DNA from 2 places in the Pseudoalteromonas sp. SG43-8 genome. Region 2 is predicted to be linked to the other one. Evidence: predicted binding sites of a transcription regulator. Region 2 holds the regulator's gene; the other holds the start of a gene.
What was found. Region 2 encodes MetJ, which represses methionine synthesis genes. Its sites were predicted from a motif close to TAGACGTCTAGACGTCTA; they were not measured.
Positions count from the first base shown of each region.

Region 1: a site for MetJ is predicted at 2,916-2,933, ahead of metA (homoserine O-succinyltransferase). Genes of this name have one in related genera too.

Region 1 covers NZ_JACJEX010000005.1:124,681-132,779, reverse strand. The annotation lists gene ettA (energy-dependent translational throttle protein EttA) at 133-1,806, opposite strand; gene H5122_RS11620 (porin family protein) at 2,140-2,787, shown strand; gene metA (homoserine O-succinyltransferase) at 2,998-3,945, shown strand; gene H5122_RS11610 (homocysteine S-methyltransferase family protein) at 3,935-5,008, shown strand; gene metH (methionine synthase) at 5,017-7,647, shown strand; gene H5122_RS11600 (hypothetical protein) at 7,944-8,099, shown strand, end outside.
Region 2 covers NZ_JACJEX010000014.1:292-8,390, forward strand. The annotation lists gene metB (cystathionine gamma-synthase) at 1-1,244, opposite strand, end outside; gene metJ (met regulon transcriptional regulator MetJ) at 1,534-1,854, shown strand; gene H5122_RS17500 (malic enzyme-like NAD(P)-binding protein) at 1,919-3,160, opposite strand; gene rpmE (50S ribosomal protein L31) at 3,687-3,902, opposite strand; gene priA (primosomal protein N') at 4,133-6,319, shown strand; gene H5122_RS17515 (SPOR domain-containing protein) at 6,340-6,867, shown strand; gene hslV (ATP-dependent protease subunit HslV) at 6,947-7,465, shown strand; gene hslU (HslU--HslV peptidase ATPase subunit) at 7,477-8,099, shown strand, end outside.

The sequences.
Region 1 (8,099 bases), on a different contig from region 2:
TTTATAATAAATTAAGCATAGCGGGTAATTCTCTACATGCTAGCAAGATGTGCTCCTGTAATGCTGGTGGCATAAAAAAGCCCTGCAAAGTGCAAGGCTTAAGTTATACAAACATAAAATTAACCAATATTTTTAGCCAATTTTTTTGTATTTAATACGTTTAGGTTGAGTTGCCTCAGCGCCTAGGGTCTTTTTAAGCCACTCTTCATATTCAGTGTAGTTACCATCAAAGAAGTTAATTTGACCTTCATCACGGTAATCTAAAATATGTGTAGCAATACGGTCAAGGAACCAACGGTCATGCGAGATACACATTACACAACCTGGGAACTCTAAAATAGCGTTCTCCAGTGCACGTAGTGTTTCAACGTCCAAGTCGTTGGTTGGCTCATCGAGTAGTAACACATTGCCGCCAGCTTTTAATAACTTAGCAAGGTGTAAACGGTTACGCTCACCACCTGATAGGTCTTTAACAAACTTTTGCTGATCGTTACCTTTAAAGTTAAAGCGACTTACATATGCTCGGCTTGGGAACTCAAAGTTACCAATTTTCAGTACGTCTTGTCCGTCTGATATTTCTTGGAAAACAGTTTTGCTTTCGTCCATACCGTCGCGGAACTGATCAACAGTAGCTAGGTGTACTGTTTCGCCAACGCTGATGCTACCGCTGTCTTGCGTTTGCTCACCGCTTATCATTTTAAACAGTGTTGATTTACCCGCGCCATTCGCACCAATAATGCCCACAATGGCACCTTTTGGCATGCTAAAGCTTAAGTCATCAATTAAAACACGATCGCCAAAACTCTTACGAAGATTAGTTACTTCAAGTACTTGGTCACCTAAACGCGGACCAGGTGGGATAAACATCTCGTTAGTTTCGTTACGTTTTTGGTAATCAGACTGCTGCATTTCAGTAAACTGAGCCATACGTGCTTTTGACTTAGCTTGACGACCTTTAGGGTTTGAACGAACCCATTCAAGTTCTTGCGCAATTGATTTTTGACGAGCTTTTTCAGATTTTTGTTCTTGTTGTAAGCGCGCATCTTTTTGTTCAAGCCAAGAAGAGTAGTTACCTTCCCATGGAATACCTTCACCACGGTCAAGCTCCAATATCCAACCAGCTACATTATCAAGGAAGTAACGGTCATGCGTTACTGCCACAACAGTGCCTTCGTAATCGTGTAAGAAGCGCTCTAACCATGCAACCGACTCAGCATCTAAGTGGTTAGTAGGCTCATCAAGAATAAGCATGTCTGGTTTTTCAAGTAATAATCGACATATAGCAACACGGCGACGCTCACCACCTGAAAGGTGCTCAATTTTAGCATCCCACTCTGGCAGGCGAAGTGCATCAGCTGCGCGTTCTAAAACGTTGTCGATGTTATGACCATCGTGCGCTTGAATAACAGCTTCGAGCTCGCCTTGCTCTTTTGCAAGTGCGTCAAAGTCAGCGTCTTCCATGGCGTATTCGTTATACACTTCGTCAAGACGTTTAAGTGCATGCTTAACTTCGCCAACAGCTTCTTCAACAGTTTCACGTACTGTTTTACTTTCGTCTAAAATAGGTTCTTGCGGTAAATAACCAATTTTAGTACCAGGCTGAGGATGTGCATCACCTTCAAAATCTTGGTCAACACCGGCCATAATACGCAGTAACGTAGATTTACCAGAACCGTTTAAACCAAGCACACCAATTTTAGCGCCAGGAAAAAAGTGCAACGAAATATCTTTTAAGATAGTGCGCTTAGGTGGCACAACCTTAGATACTCGACTCATCGAGAATATAAATTTATCAGGTAAAACCATGGAGGAAAGCCTTCAAATAATAATAAAAATTTCAATGTTGTATTGTAGTGGCTGACGGGTGAAACAGTCAACGAATGCTGTATAGAACAATACACTTACCTAAGCGGTACTTTGTTTTGATTGCTCGTTAAAAACACTACTATTACAGGATTTCTATTGTGTAAAATTCTGTAATCTATTGTTTTATATTGTTCAAATACATTCCATTTTTAACAAAAGTGGTACAGTATATTTACAAACTGTAAAGTATAAGCAAGTTATATAGGCAGGCCACACTTAGTTTGTTGTTCAACATCACATTATTAAATATTACAAAGGTTTAAAGGAATGAACATGAATATAGTTACAAAGTTAGGGGCATTACTTTTAGGTTTATACTCATTTTCGAGCCAAGCAGACATACTCCATGTAAATGGTTATTACCAAGGAATAGGGATAGGGTCTACGCAAATTGATGTATACGAGAGTGATAGCATACAGTTTACAACGCTTTACGGCCGGTTTGGATATCAGTTTTCGCGTTACTTTGCATTAGAAGGGCGTATAGGGTTTGGGTTAAATGATGAGTCAACGCCTCTACACGGAATTGTTTACACTCAGAACCCACAGGACGGCTCGCTTAGTTCAGAATTCATTAAGAGCGAAATCGATTCGAGCCTTGATTTGCAAACAAGTATATTTGTAAAAGCTAATTATCCAATTTCATCTCGAGCTGATGTGTTTTTATTTGGTGGCTATGGTAGAAATAAATTAAGTTACAATGAAGGCGACTTAAAAAACCTTGCAGAATCAATAACTGGTACAGATACAAATTCTACGCTAATAACTGAGCAAAACTACGATGAAGGCGGCGTAACGTACGGAACCGGCATTGACTTTAGGCTAACTCAACGCTGGCAAGTAAGTGCTGAATACCAATATTTTGATACAAATGAAGGCGATATTTACGCTCTTAATTTATCTGTAAATTATCGTTTTTAATTATAATAGCGCTACTGATTTTAGTAGCGCTGTTTCAATTCACTAAAACAAAGTACTTCAATATAAATGCACTGCCCCTCATCTATAGCTTTTAGTAAGTCTTAAAAAAACCATGAATAAATTTCATTTGGACATCTATACATCTAGAGGTTGATATTTTTTACTTTCAGTTCATAATTAAGCCTCGGTTTTTATGAGCAGGAGTAAAGTATGCCAATTACAGTAAAAGACGAGTTGCCGGCAATTGCACGTTTACGTCAAGAAAACGTATTTGTAATGCCAAAAAGTCGTGCAAAAACGCAAGAAATACGCCCAATGCGTTTGGCTATTTTAAACTTGATGCCTAATAAAGTAGAAACCGAAGTTCAGTTTATTCGCTTACTTGCCAATTCGCCTTTGCAAGTAAACGTAGAACTACTGCGCCTCGACACTCACCGCAGTAGCAGCAATTCAGAAGAGCACCTTGATACCTTTTACCGTTATTTTTCTGAGGTTAAAGACAACAATTACGATGCATTAATAGTAACCGGTGCGCCACTTGCGCATTTAGAATACGACGATGTAGCGTATTGGGATGAGCTAAAAGTCATTATTGATTGGGCTGAGCAACACGTTACCTCTACGTTGTTTTCGTGTTGGGCAGCGCATGCAGCGTTATATCACCGTTACAATTTAAAACGCGATTTAAAAGACGATAAACTGTGTGGCGTATTTACTCACCAGTGTTATTTTGATCACGGTGCACTGACTCGCGGATTCGACGATACCTTTTTAGTACCGCACTCACGCTACGGCCATATTGATATAAATAAAATAAACGCCTGTGAAGAACTCGTTGTACTGGCAGGTTCTGAGCGAGTAGGGGCTTACTTACTTAAAAACAAATCGGGTAGCCAAGTGTTTATAACCGGCCACCCAGAGTACGACGCCGACTCGCTAAAAGCAGAATACGAGCGCGATTGTAAAAAAAGCCCTAATGCACCAAAGCCCGAAAATTACTTTCCGGATGACGATGCAACCAAACAACCTTCAAAAACGTGGCAAAGCCATGCTTTTTTACTTTTTTCGAACTGGTTAAATTACTACGTGTACCAAACCACACCGTATGATATTAATTTAGTTAGCCAAGACGTGAGGACTAACAACTATGCCGAATAACGCGCCTACAAATAATAAGCAAGCCGAAATAAGCGCCGCATTAAAAGAACGCATTTTAATTTTAGATGGCGCTATGGGCACCATGATCCAAGATCATAAGCTAGAAGAAGAAGACTATCGCGGAGAGCGTTTTAAAGACTGGCATGTATTAATTAAAGGCAATAACGATTTATTAAGCCTAACTAAGCCCGACTTAATCACTGATATTCATCGTGGTTTTTTATCGGCGGGCGCCGATATTATCGAAACCAACACGTTTAACTCGACCACTATTTCGATGGAAGATTACGACATGGCAAACCTAAGCCGTGAAATAAACGTAGAGTCGGCTAAATTAGCACGCGCAATTTGCGATGAATTTACGGCTAAAACGCCAGAAAAGCCGCGCTATGTAGCCGGTGTTTTAGGGCCGACATCTAAAACGTGTTCAATTTCGCCAGACGTAAACGATCCGGGTTACCGAAACGTCACCTTTGATAAGCTGGTTACTGCGTATGTAGAGTCTACCCTTGCATTAATGGAAGGCGGCGCCGACTTAATACTAATTGAAACTATATTCGACACGCTTAATGCAAAAGCCGCCTCGTTTGGTGTAGAAGAAGCCTTTGAGCAAGCAGGGCGCACATTACCAGTTATGATCTCGGGCACTATTACCGACGCTTCAGGGCGTACGCTTTCTGGGCAAACAACCGAAGCATTTTATAACTCTATTCGCCATATTAAGCCTATTTCGATTGGTTTAAACTGCGCGCTTGGCCCTGATTTACTGCGCCAATATGTAGAAGAGCTTTCGCGCGTGTGCGAAACCTTTACATCGGTACACCCTAATGCGGGCTTGCCTAATGAGTTTGGTGAATACGACTTAGAAGCGCCTGAAATGGCAGCCGAAATTATCGATTGGGGTAAATCGGGCTTTATTAATATAGTAGGTGGATGTTGTGGCACCACGCCTGCGCATATTCGTGCTTTTGCAAAAGGTTTAGCAGGCGTTAAACCACGCCAACTGCCAGAGCTTGAAGTACGCATGCGTTTATCAGGTCTTGAAGCCTGTAACTTAAACTAGGAGCCAACATGACCCAACAAATAGCAGTATTTACTAATGTCGGCGAACGTACCAATGTAACCGGTTCTGCCATGTTTAAACGTTTAATCATGGAAGAAGACTTTGAAGCTGCGCTAACAGTGGCTCGCGAGCAAGTAGAAAATGGCGCACAGGTTATTGATATAAACATGGACGAAGCCATGTTGGACTCAAAAGCCGCGGTGGTTAAGTTTTTAAACTTAATAGCCTCAGAGCCTGATATTTCACGCGTACCCATTATGGTCGACTCCTCTAAATGGGAAGTAATAGAAGCAGGCCTAAAGTGTATTCAAGGTAAGGCCATTGTTAATTCTATATCGCTAAAAGAGGGCGAAGAGCCGTTTATTCGCCAAGCTAAAATAATAAAACGTTTTGGTGCAGCTGCCGTTGTAATGGCGTTTGATACTGACGGGCAAGCTGATACAGCAGACCGAAAATATGAAATATGTGCCCGCAGCTACAAAATATTAGTAGAAGACATTGGTTTTCCACCAGAGGATATTATATTCGATCCTAATATATTTGCCGTAGCCACCGGTATAGAAGAGCACGATAACTACGCAGTAGAATTTATTGAAGGCACACGCCGTATTAAGCAAAACTTACCGCACTGTAAAGTGTCGGGCGGGGTGTCTAATGTATCGTTTTCATTTAGAGGTAATAACCCAGTACGTGAAGCTATTCACTCGGTATTTTTATACCACGCCATAAAAGCGGGTATGGATATGGGGATTGTAAATGCAGGGCAACTCGCCGTTTACGACGACATACCAGAAGAGCTTCGTAAAGCCGTTGAAGACGTAATACTTAACACAGACCCAGGTGCAGGCGAGCGTTTAGTAGAGCTTGCACCAAAATACTCTGGTATGGCACAAGCCGAGCGAGTCGAAGATTTAGAATGGCGTACATGGCCTGTAGAAAAACGCCTTGAGCACGCGCTTGTAAAAGGCATTACTACCTTTATAGATGAAGATACCGAAGAGTGCCGCGCTGCTGCCGATAAACCTATTCACGTAATTGAAGGGCCGTTAATGGATGGCATGAACGTGGTAGGTGATTTATTTGGCGCAGGTAAAATGTTTTTACCACAAGTGGTTAAATCGGCGCGCGTAATGAAACGAGCCGTAGCTTACCTAGACCCATTCATTGAAGCCGAAAAAGAAGAAGGTTCAACCAATGGTAAAATAGTGATGGCGACCGTAAAAGGCGACGTACACGACATAGGTAAAAATATTGTAGGCGTGGTACTACAATGTAATAACTACGAAGTTATTGATTTAGGCGTAATGGTACCTGCCGATAAAATACTGCAAACCGCCATCGACGAAAAAGCCGATATTATTGGTTTATCGGGCTTAATTACCCCATCGCTTGACGAAATGGTGCACGTAGCAAAAGAAATGAAACGCCGTGGTTTTGAACTGCCGCTACTTATTGGTGGTGCAACTACCTCTAAAGCGCACACCGCAGTAAAAATTGAGCCGCAATATGACAAAGGCGTTGTGTATGTAAATAACGCAAGCCGTGCAGTTGGTGTAGTTTCAAACTTATTATCAAAAGACATTAAACCTGACTTTTTAGCTAAAACTAAAGCTGAATATGTAAAAGTACGCGAGCAACAAGCGCGTAAAAAACCACGCTCTAAGCCTGTTACAATCCAGCGCGCACGCGATAACGCAGCAAAGCTTGATTGGGATAACTACACACCACCTGTGCCTAAAAATCTGGGCGTGACTGAATTTAAAAACGTATCAATTGCTACTTTGCGTAAATACATAGATTGGACGCCATACTTTATGACGTGGTCAATTGCCGGTAAATACCCGCGCATAATGGACGATGAAGTAGTAGGCGAGCAAGCGCAAAGCTTATTTAAAGACGCTAACGATATGTTAGACGACCTTGAAAAAGCAGGCAGTTTGCAACCACTTGGTGTAATTGGTTTATTCCCGGCTAACCGCGTTGGGGACGACATAGAAATATACACCGACGAAACACGCAAAGAAGTATTAACTACTTCGTGCCATTTACGCCAGCAAACCGAAAAAACCGACTTTGCTAATTATTGCCTAGCCGACTACATAGCACCCAAAGGCACGCCTGATTACTTTGGCGCGTTTGCAGTAACGGGCGGCCTAGAAGAAGACGACTTAGCAAATGCGTTTGACGCACAGCAAGACGACTACAACAAAATAATGGTTAAAGCCGTTGCCGATAGGCTCGCCGAAGCGTTTGCAGAATACCTACACGAAAAAGTACGTAAAGAGTATTGGGGTTTTGCACCAGACGAAAACCTAGCAAACGATGAGCTAATACGCGAAAACTACCAAGGTATTCGCCCAGCGCCAGGTTACCCAGCGTGCCCTGAGCACACTGAGAAAAAGAAAATTTGGCAGTTGCTCGATACCGAAAAACGCATTGGTATGCAGCTAACTAGCTCGTACGCCATGTGGCCAGGTGCTGCTGTTTCGGGTTGGTACTTTTCACACCCTGAGGCTAAATACTACGCCGTGGCCGCTGTGCAAAAGGATCAGGTAGAAGATTACGCCAAGCGAACCAATATGACGCTCGAAGAGGCAGAACGTTGGCTATCGCCTAACTTGGGGTATGATCCGGAGTAGAGCGAAACGGTTAGTTTCTAGCTATTAGTTAAAACAAAAAACGAGTCCAATGTGGCTCGTTTTTTTATTAACTTGCATAAGGGCGACCGATTGAATTCATATAATATGGCTATTCAAGTGTGATTAGTTTTTTTCTTGAACTGGATTAATATTAGGTAAACGGTTAGGAGTTCCTATAAAGTAATGGTCTAGTTGTAGTAATTGGAAACTACTATGTTTAGGAGCTAAATATAATTTTTTAGTTACCTAATTTTCGAGTGAATTTGTAAGTTTTTTAAAAATAAGGATTAGCTGTTTTGAGGGGTAAAATTAAGGATTTTTGGAATAGGAAAAAATTTATATTAATCACATTTTCTGCTCTTGCTATTACTTTTATTGGTGTTTATGAAATACTCTATCACTCTAATCGACATTATGATGTTTGGTCTGATTTAGGTAGTTGGGTTGGGGGT
Region 2 (8,099 bases):
CAAAGCGCTGGACGGGCTGCACTTAATTTAACGTTTCCACCAGAAGTGCCAGCACCTTTGCCTACACGGCCAACATTTTTATTTTGCCCTGGTTTTACAAGTTCAAATACTCGTTCAAAGTCAGCTATTAAATCGTGTATATCTTCAATCCCAACCGAAATACGAATAAGCGTGTCGCCCACACCCGCTTCTAAACGTGCCTTTGCCTCCATGCCTGCGTGCGTCATAGTTGCAGGGTGACAAATTAAACTCTCTACGCCACCTAGTGACTCAGCTAAACTAAACGTTTTAAGACTAGTTAAAAATGCTGCAGCGTCGTTTATATCGCCTTTAATATCAAAACTAACCATGCCACCAAAGCCAAGTTGTTGTGCTTTAGCAAGCTCATGTTGAGGATGTGACTCAAGTCCTGGATAGTAAACTTGGCTTACAAAATTGGAGCTTTCAAGGTACTTAGCTATTGCTAGCGCATTTTCTTGGTGCTGCCTTAAGCGCACATTTAAAGTACGTAGACCACGAAGCGTTAAATAACTATCAAAAGGGGCGCCCGTAATACCAATATTATTTGCCCACCAAGCAAGCTCATCACCAAGCTCTTGTGTTGCAGCAATAACAGCGCCGCCCACTACATCTGAGTGCCCGTTAATATATTTAGTAGTTGAATGCACCACAATATCTACACCAAACTTAATAGGGTTTTGTAAGGCAGGAGACAAAAACGTGTTATCTGCGGCAACCAATGCACCGCATTGCTTAGCAACATCGGTAACCGCTTTAATATCGGTTAAACGAAGTACTGGGTTACTTGGAGTCTCTATCCAAATAAGCTTAGGTTTAATTGCTAAAATTTGTTGAAGGCTTTCTTCTTTTGTTAAATCTAATACTTCAAGCTTCAATAGTCCGCGTTTTTGTAACGATGTAAATAAACGATAGCTACCACCATAACAATCATGTGGAATTACTAACGTGTCGTCACTGTTAAGTAGCTGAGTAGCTAAATGCACGGCAGCCATACCAGTGGCCGTAATTATGCCACGAGCGCCGCCTTCAAGCTTAGCAAGCGTCTCTGCTAAAATATCACGATTAGGGTTACCACTGCGGCCATAATCATACTCACGCTTAGTATCAAAGTCGGCAAACGAATAAGTCGTTGATAAATAAATTGGCGGCACCACTGCACCATGATGTTTATCAGCATCAACGCCGTTACGTACAGCAATGGTCGCTTTGTTTTTTTCGCTCATATTCGTCACCTGATTAATTTGGATGTTTAGACGTCTAAAAGAGTAAGTTATCCGTTTTAATAAGTCAAAGTATTTTAAAGCTCTAGATGGCTAAAGTTAGGAAAGGCGTTTGCTAGTACCACATTTTAGCTCACAAAAGTGAGCTTATTTTTACATCCCAAATAGGCTTATTAAGATAGATCGGTATCTATTATTTGACTATCTTTTTTAAATCGATAGAATTTCACGCATATTTACACGCTTTTTATACCGTGTGAGAAATTAATAATCTGAGGCAACGATACATCTTATGGCTAAATGGAATGGTGAGTATATTCACCCATACGCAGAACACGGGAAAAAATCAGAGCAAGTTAAAAAGATCACCGTTTCGATCCCGCTAAATGTATTAAAAGTTTTAACGGATGAGCGTACGCGTCGTCAAATCAACAACCTTCGCCATGCAACAAATAGTGAATTGCTATGTGAGGCGTTTTTGCATGCATTTACTGGCCAACCTTTACCAAATGACGATGACCTACGTAAAGACAACGCAGAAAAAGTACCAGAAGAAGTTAAAAAGATAATGCAAGAAATGGGTTTAGAAGTGCCTATTTTAAACGAAGAATAAATCGTTACCTTTTTAATCAAAAAACCTCAGCATTGCTGAGGTTTTTTTGTTTAAGCGTTATATATTACGCCATATAATTTTCAGGCAAGTCAATTTGCGCAACACCCGACTCTACCGCAGCAAGTGCTACAGCTTTAGCTATACGCGGTAGTAAACGCGGATCCATTGGTTTTGGAATAATATACTGCGCACCAAACTCTAGCTTATCTACGCCTGCGGCTTTTAAAACTTCTGCAGGTACAGGCTCTTTGGCAATACTACGAATAGCCTCAACTGCAGCAATTTTCATTTCATCGTTAATCGCGCTTGCACGTACATCAAGTGCACCACGGAAAATAAACGGAAAACATAAAACATTGTTAACCTGGTTAGGGTAATCAGAGCGCCCTGTTGCCATAATTAAATCGTTGCGTGCGCCGTGAGCAAGTGCAGGATCGATCTCTGGATCTGGGTTTGAACATGCAAACACGACCGGTTTTTCTGCCATTAGTTTTAAATCTTCGGCAGCTAACAAGTTAGGACCCGAAACACCAACAAACACATCAGCATCTGCAATTACATCTTGCAATGTGCGTTTATCGGTATTGTTAGCAAAAAGCTGTTTATATTCATTTAAATCATCGCGACGAGTATGAATAACACCTTTACGGTCAAGCATATAAATGTGTTCACGCAGTGCACCACACTTAATTAACAGTTCCATACACGCAACTGCAGCAGCGCCTGCACCTAAACATACAATTATTGCATCTTCAATTGATTTACCTTGTACTTCTAGCGCATTTAACATGCCGGCAGCCGTCACAATGGCGGTGCCGTGTTGGTCGTCATGAAAAACAGGAATGCTACAACGCTCTATTAATGCTTTTTCAATTTCAAAACACTCTGGTGCTTTAATATCTTCAAGGTTAATACCACCGAATGTGTCAGCAATATTGGCAACCGTGTTAATAAAGTCTTCTGTTGTTTTGTGCTTTACTTCAATATCAATAGAATCAAGCCCTGCAAAACGTTTAAACAATAACGCCTTGCCTTCCATTACGGGCTTAGACGCTAAAGGACCTAAATTACCCAAGCCCAAAATTGCAGTACCATTAGTGATAACCGCAACCATGTTACCCTTACCGGTATATTTATATGCATTTGCAGGATCTGCGGCAATTTCACGTACAGGCTCAGCGACACCTGGGCTATAAGCTAGGGCTAAGTCTTGAACTGTTTCAGCTGGTTTTGTTAGCTCAATGCTAATTTTACCAGGTACGGGATGTGAGTGATAATGTAGTGCTTGTTCACGAAAGTCAGACATAACGCGATGGTATCCTGCAATTTAAGTTAAAGTGAGAGGTGGAGTCTTGGGGTACGATACCCTTATTATTTTTAAATTCCAAGCAATATCAGGTCTATCCTGTTATATGCTATATCCTTTAATTTTAAGAGGTTTTTCAGTAACTTTGCAGGATTATATAAACATTTGATAAATAAAAATTCACCAAAAAAGTAAGTTTTGAGGTGCGTTTATGTCTATTAAAATATTAAAAAAATGTATGTTTAACGTATCATCATAAACTTAAAATAACAGCCTACTACACTACTTTAAAAACAGATAAGCCCACGTTAGCTACTTTTATCAACCTAGTTAAAATTTGTACTATTTAAAATATAGAGAATATCTATCAATTTGTCTGCAAAGGTTTATGCATACTCAGAATAAGAATAGGAAATAGTTATGCAAGGTGTGATGTAGCTCGAGCAAGCTAAATAAGATAAGAAGTGGTAAATTTTAGACACAAAAAAAGCACCCTAAGGTGCTTTTTTTAACTAAACAGCAATAATTACTTCTTGCTGCTAAGTGCACCGAAGCGCTTGTTGAAGCGATCAACACGGCCGCCAGTGTCTAAAATCTTTTGCTTACCAGTGTAAAACGGGTGACACGCAGAACATACGTCTAAGTGAATATCTTTACAAAGAGTTGAGCTAGTTTCGAATTTGTTTCCGCATGAACATGTTGCAGAAATTACTTCGTACTTAGGGTGAATACCTTCTTTCATAGGAACCTCTAGTTAAGGCCGCATCGCTCTCCAAACCCGAAGTCTGGCACCATACGTCGTTAAAACAAATTTGTTGGTGGCGGATTTTATCCAACAACCTTCCCCTGCACAAGTATTTATTTATCTTTTCGCTAAAAAAGTGAACAATCTCTTTCTCAAGTACTATTGCTAGTAGGTTTTTAGCGGTATTTTTAGTACATTACAGCATTAATTTTACGGGTTGAGTTGTTATGAGTTTTGTTGAAGTTGCTATTAAAGTCCCGCTTCCACGCACCTTTGATTATAAAATAGAAGAGCAGCTCAGTGGCTTATCAACACCCATACTACCGGGTATGCGGGTTTTAGTACCTTTTGGTAATCAAAAAAAAGTAGCTGTTGTTCTGGGTATTAAAAACAGTACCGACGTCCCTTTAGATAAAATTAAGAATATTATAGAGGTAATAGACGATACCCCTATTTTAAGCGCCCAACATTTAGAACTCCTTAGCTTTACTGCCCGCTATTATTGCTATCCCTTAGGCGAAACTATTCACATAGCGCTACCAAGTGCACTTCGCCAAGGTGAATCGCCAGATAAAACCAGTATTAATATGGTTGCCCTGACAGAAAAAGGTGCAAAAGTACCGTCATTAAAAGCTAAAACACAGCTCAATTTATTAAAGCAGTTATCGCAATCGGGGAAATCATCGTTAACCGAATTAAAAGCTCTTGGCTTTAGTAAAAAAACAATCGATAGCCTAATAGATAAAGAACTCATAACACAAACTATTGAGCACGATAACCAATGGCAAAGTGTTGCTCCAACTGTCGGTAGTAAACCAGTACTTAATAAAGAACAAGCGGTTGCCTGTACGGCAATAAATCAAAGTAGTGGATTTAGCAGCTTTTTATTAGAAGGCGTAACTGGCAGTGGTAAAACAGAAGTGTATTTACAGTGCCTAGAAGAAGTACTCAAACGTGGCGAGCAAGCATTAGTATTAGTGCCAGAAATAGGCTTAACGCCACAAACTGTAAACCGTTTTCGTCGCCGCTTTCCTGATACACCCATTATGCTTTGGCATTCAGCCCTTACCGACAACGAGCGATTGCAAACATGGCGTTTTTGCGAAAAAGGCAGTTGTGCAATAGTTATAGGCACACGTTCGAGTATTTTTCTGCCATTTTTAAAACTCGGTATGATCGTTGTCGATGAAGAGCACGATTCATCATTTAAGCAACAAGATACCCTTCGTTACCATGCTCGTGATTTGGCCGCATACAGAGCTTTTCAGCATAAAATACCACTTATATTAGGCAGTGCTACACCCGCACTTGAAACACTTCACAAAGCAATTAATAACAAATATCAGCTACTAAGTTTAACCGAGCGCGCGCAAACTGCGACAGATAACCAATTTAAGTTACTCGATATGAAAGGCCAACCCGACCAAGCAGGTATTGCACATGCAAGCCTTGCAACTATGCGCCAACACTTAAATCGCGGTAAACAGGTTATGGTTTTTTTAAATCGTCGAGGTTTCTCACCCACTCTTATTTGCCATGAATGTGGCTGGCTAAGTGAATGTAAACGCTGCAGTACCAGCGCCACATTTCATAAAGCGATTGGGCAAATGATTTGTCATCACTGTGGCGATCAATACCCTGTTCCTCACCAATGTCCTGATTGTGGAAGTACGCAAATATTTCCAAATGGCAAAGGTACAGAGCAAATTGAAGAGTTTTTATCGACCGAGTTTCCAGATACACCCGTTACTCGCATAGACCGCGATTCAACTCGCCGTAAAGGCAGCCTTGAAAAAGCACTAGATGAAATAAACCTAGGCGGTGCACGCATTTTAGTTGGCACACAAATGCTTGCCAAAGGCCATCACTTTGCAGATGTAAGCCTTGTTATAATTTTAGACGTAGATAGCGGTTTATACTCATGCGACTTTAGGGCGACAGAGCATTTAGCACAGTTAGTTACTCAGGTCGCGGGGCGAGCTGGGCGTTCAGGGGAACCTGGGCAAGTATTATTACAAACACACTTTCCAGAACACCCGCTTTTACAAGACTTAGTTAATAATGGTTACCAAGACTTTGCTCGCTTTGCACTGAGTGAACGCGATGATGCAGACTTACCACCCATTACAAATATGGCTATTGTCCGTGCACAAGGACACAGCATTAAGCTAGTCGTCGATTTTTTGACGGATTTGGTTCCTGTGAATGGGGTATCTGGTATACAATTGCTCGGTCCGATCCCTGCTCCACTTGAAAAAGTCGCAGGTATGTATCGTTTTCAATTACATATTCAAGCGCAAGATCGCCGCATATTACATCAGTACCTTGCGCAAATGGTTGATTATTTAAGTTCAAGTAAACTTGCACAAAAAGTACGCTGGAGCTTAGACGTAGACCCTATAGACATGATTTAGGTTAAGGCCAAAATAACACCATGGCACAGCACGATTATATTAACAAAAAGCCTGCAGGCAGAAACAGTAAAAAAAACGCACCCGCTAAAAAACCATTTCCTATTCTTTTAGCTGTCATAGCCATCTTACTCGTCAGTGGTTTTGCTTATACATTATGGTTTATTAAAAGTAATGCAGATCCAAAACTTGTCGAAAAACAAGCAAACCCCACTGCGCCCGCAAAAGTAGAAGTGGTTATTCCACGCACACCAGAGTTTATTAAAGAAATTAGAAACCACGAGATTCAAGTTGAAGTGAAAGAACTTGAGCAAAAAGGCCCTTACGTTATGCAGTGTGGTTCGTTTAAAACCCACGCACAAGCGGAATCGCTAAAAGCTAAAATAGCATTTGCAGGCCTCATTTCTGAAATAAAACAGGCTGAAGGCAGCAATGGTACTTGGTATAAAGTGCGCTTAGGCCCTTATAAAACCAAACGCCAAGCCGAAAGTGATAAAAACAAACTTAAACGTGTAAAAATAGTCGGCTGCGGAATTTGGGGCTGGACTTGAAAATAAACCATTCACCCATATAACCTCTTCATAATCGTTTTTTACGAGTTGCCTCTGCAGCTCGATGATGAGGAATAACATGACTACTATCGTAAGTGTACGCCGTGGCGACAAGGTTGTAATTGGCGGCGATGGCCAAGTGTCTCTTGGTAATACCGTAATGAAGGGCAACGCCCGTAAAGTTCGACGTCTTTATAATGGCAAAGTAATCGCTGGTTTTGCCGGCGGTACTGCTGATGCCTTCACTCTTTTCGAACGCTTTGAAAGCAAATTAGAAATGCACCAAGGAAACCTAACTAAAGCCGCAGTAGAAATGGCTAAAGATTGGCGCAGCGACCGTGCACTTCGAAAACTCGAAGCTCTGCTCGCTGTTGCAGACGAAACAGCCTCTTTAATTATTACCGGTAATGGCGATGTGGTTCAACCTGAAAACGACCTAATTGCAATTGGCAGTGGTGGTAACTTTGCACAATCAGCTGCAACCGCCCTTTTAGAAAATACAGATTTAAGCGCTCGTGAAATAGTAGAGAAAAGCTTAACTATTGCAGGCAACATCTGCGTATTTACTAATAACTTCCAAACAATCGAAGAATTATAATAGGAACTATCATGTCTGATATGACCCCAAGAGAAATTGTTCACGAGCTAGATCAGCACATTATAGGTCAGGCTAAAGCAAAAAAAGCAGTGGCTATCGCACTTCGTAACCGCTGGCGCCGCATGCAACTCAAAGAAGATTTACGCAGCGAAGTAACACCAAAAAACATTTTAATGATTGGTCCAACCGGTGTAGGTAAAACAGAAATTGCCCGCCGATTAGCAAAACTTGCTAACGCACCCTTTATTAAAGTAGAAGCGACTAAGTTCACTGAAGTTGGCTATGTTGGTAAAGAAGTTGAGACTATCATCCGCGATTTAGTCGATGTATCAATTAAAATGACTCGCGAACAGCAGACTAAGAAATTTAAACATCGCGCCGAAGAAGCAGCAGAAGAGCGCATTTTAGATGCCCTTTTACCACCAGCGAAAGATCAATACGGCGAAACGCAGCGTGATGATAACTCATCAACTCGCCAAACGTTCCGTAAAAAGCTACGTGAAGGTCAGCTAGATGATAAAGAAATTGAAATCGATTTAGCACAAGCACAACCAAACGTAGAAATTATGGCGCCTCCTGGTATGGAAGATATGACCAACCAGCTACAAAGCATGTTTCAAAACATGGGCGGCGA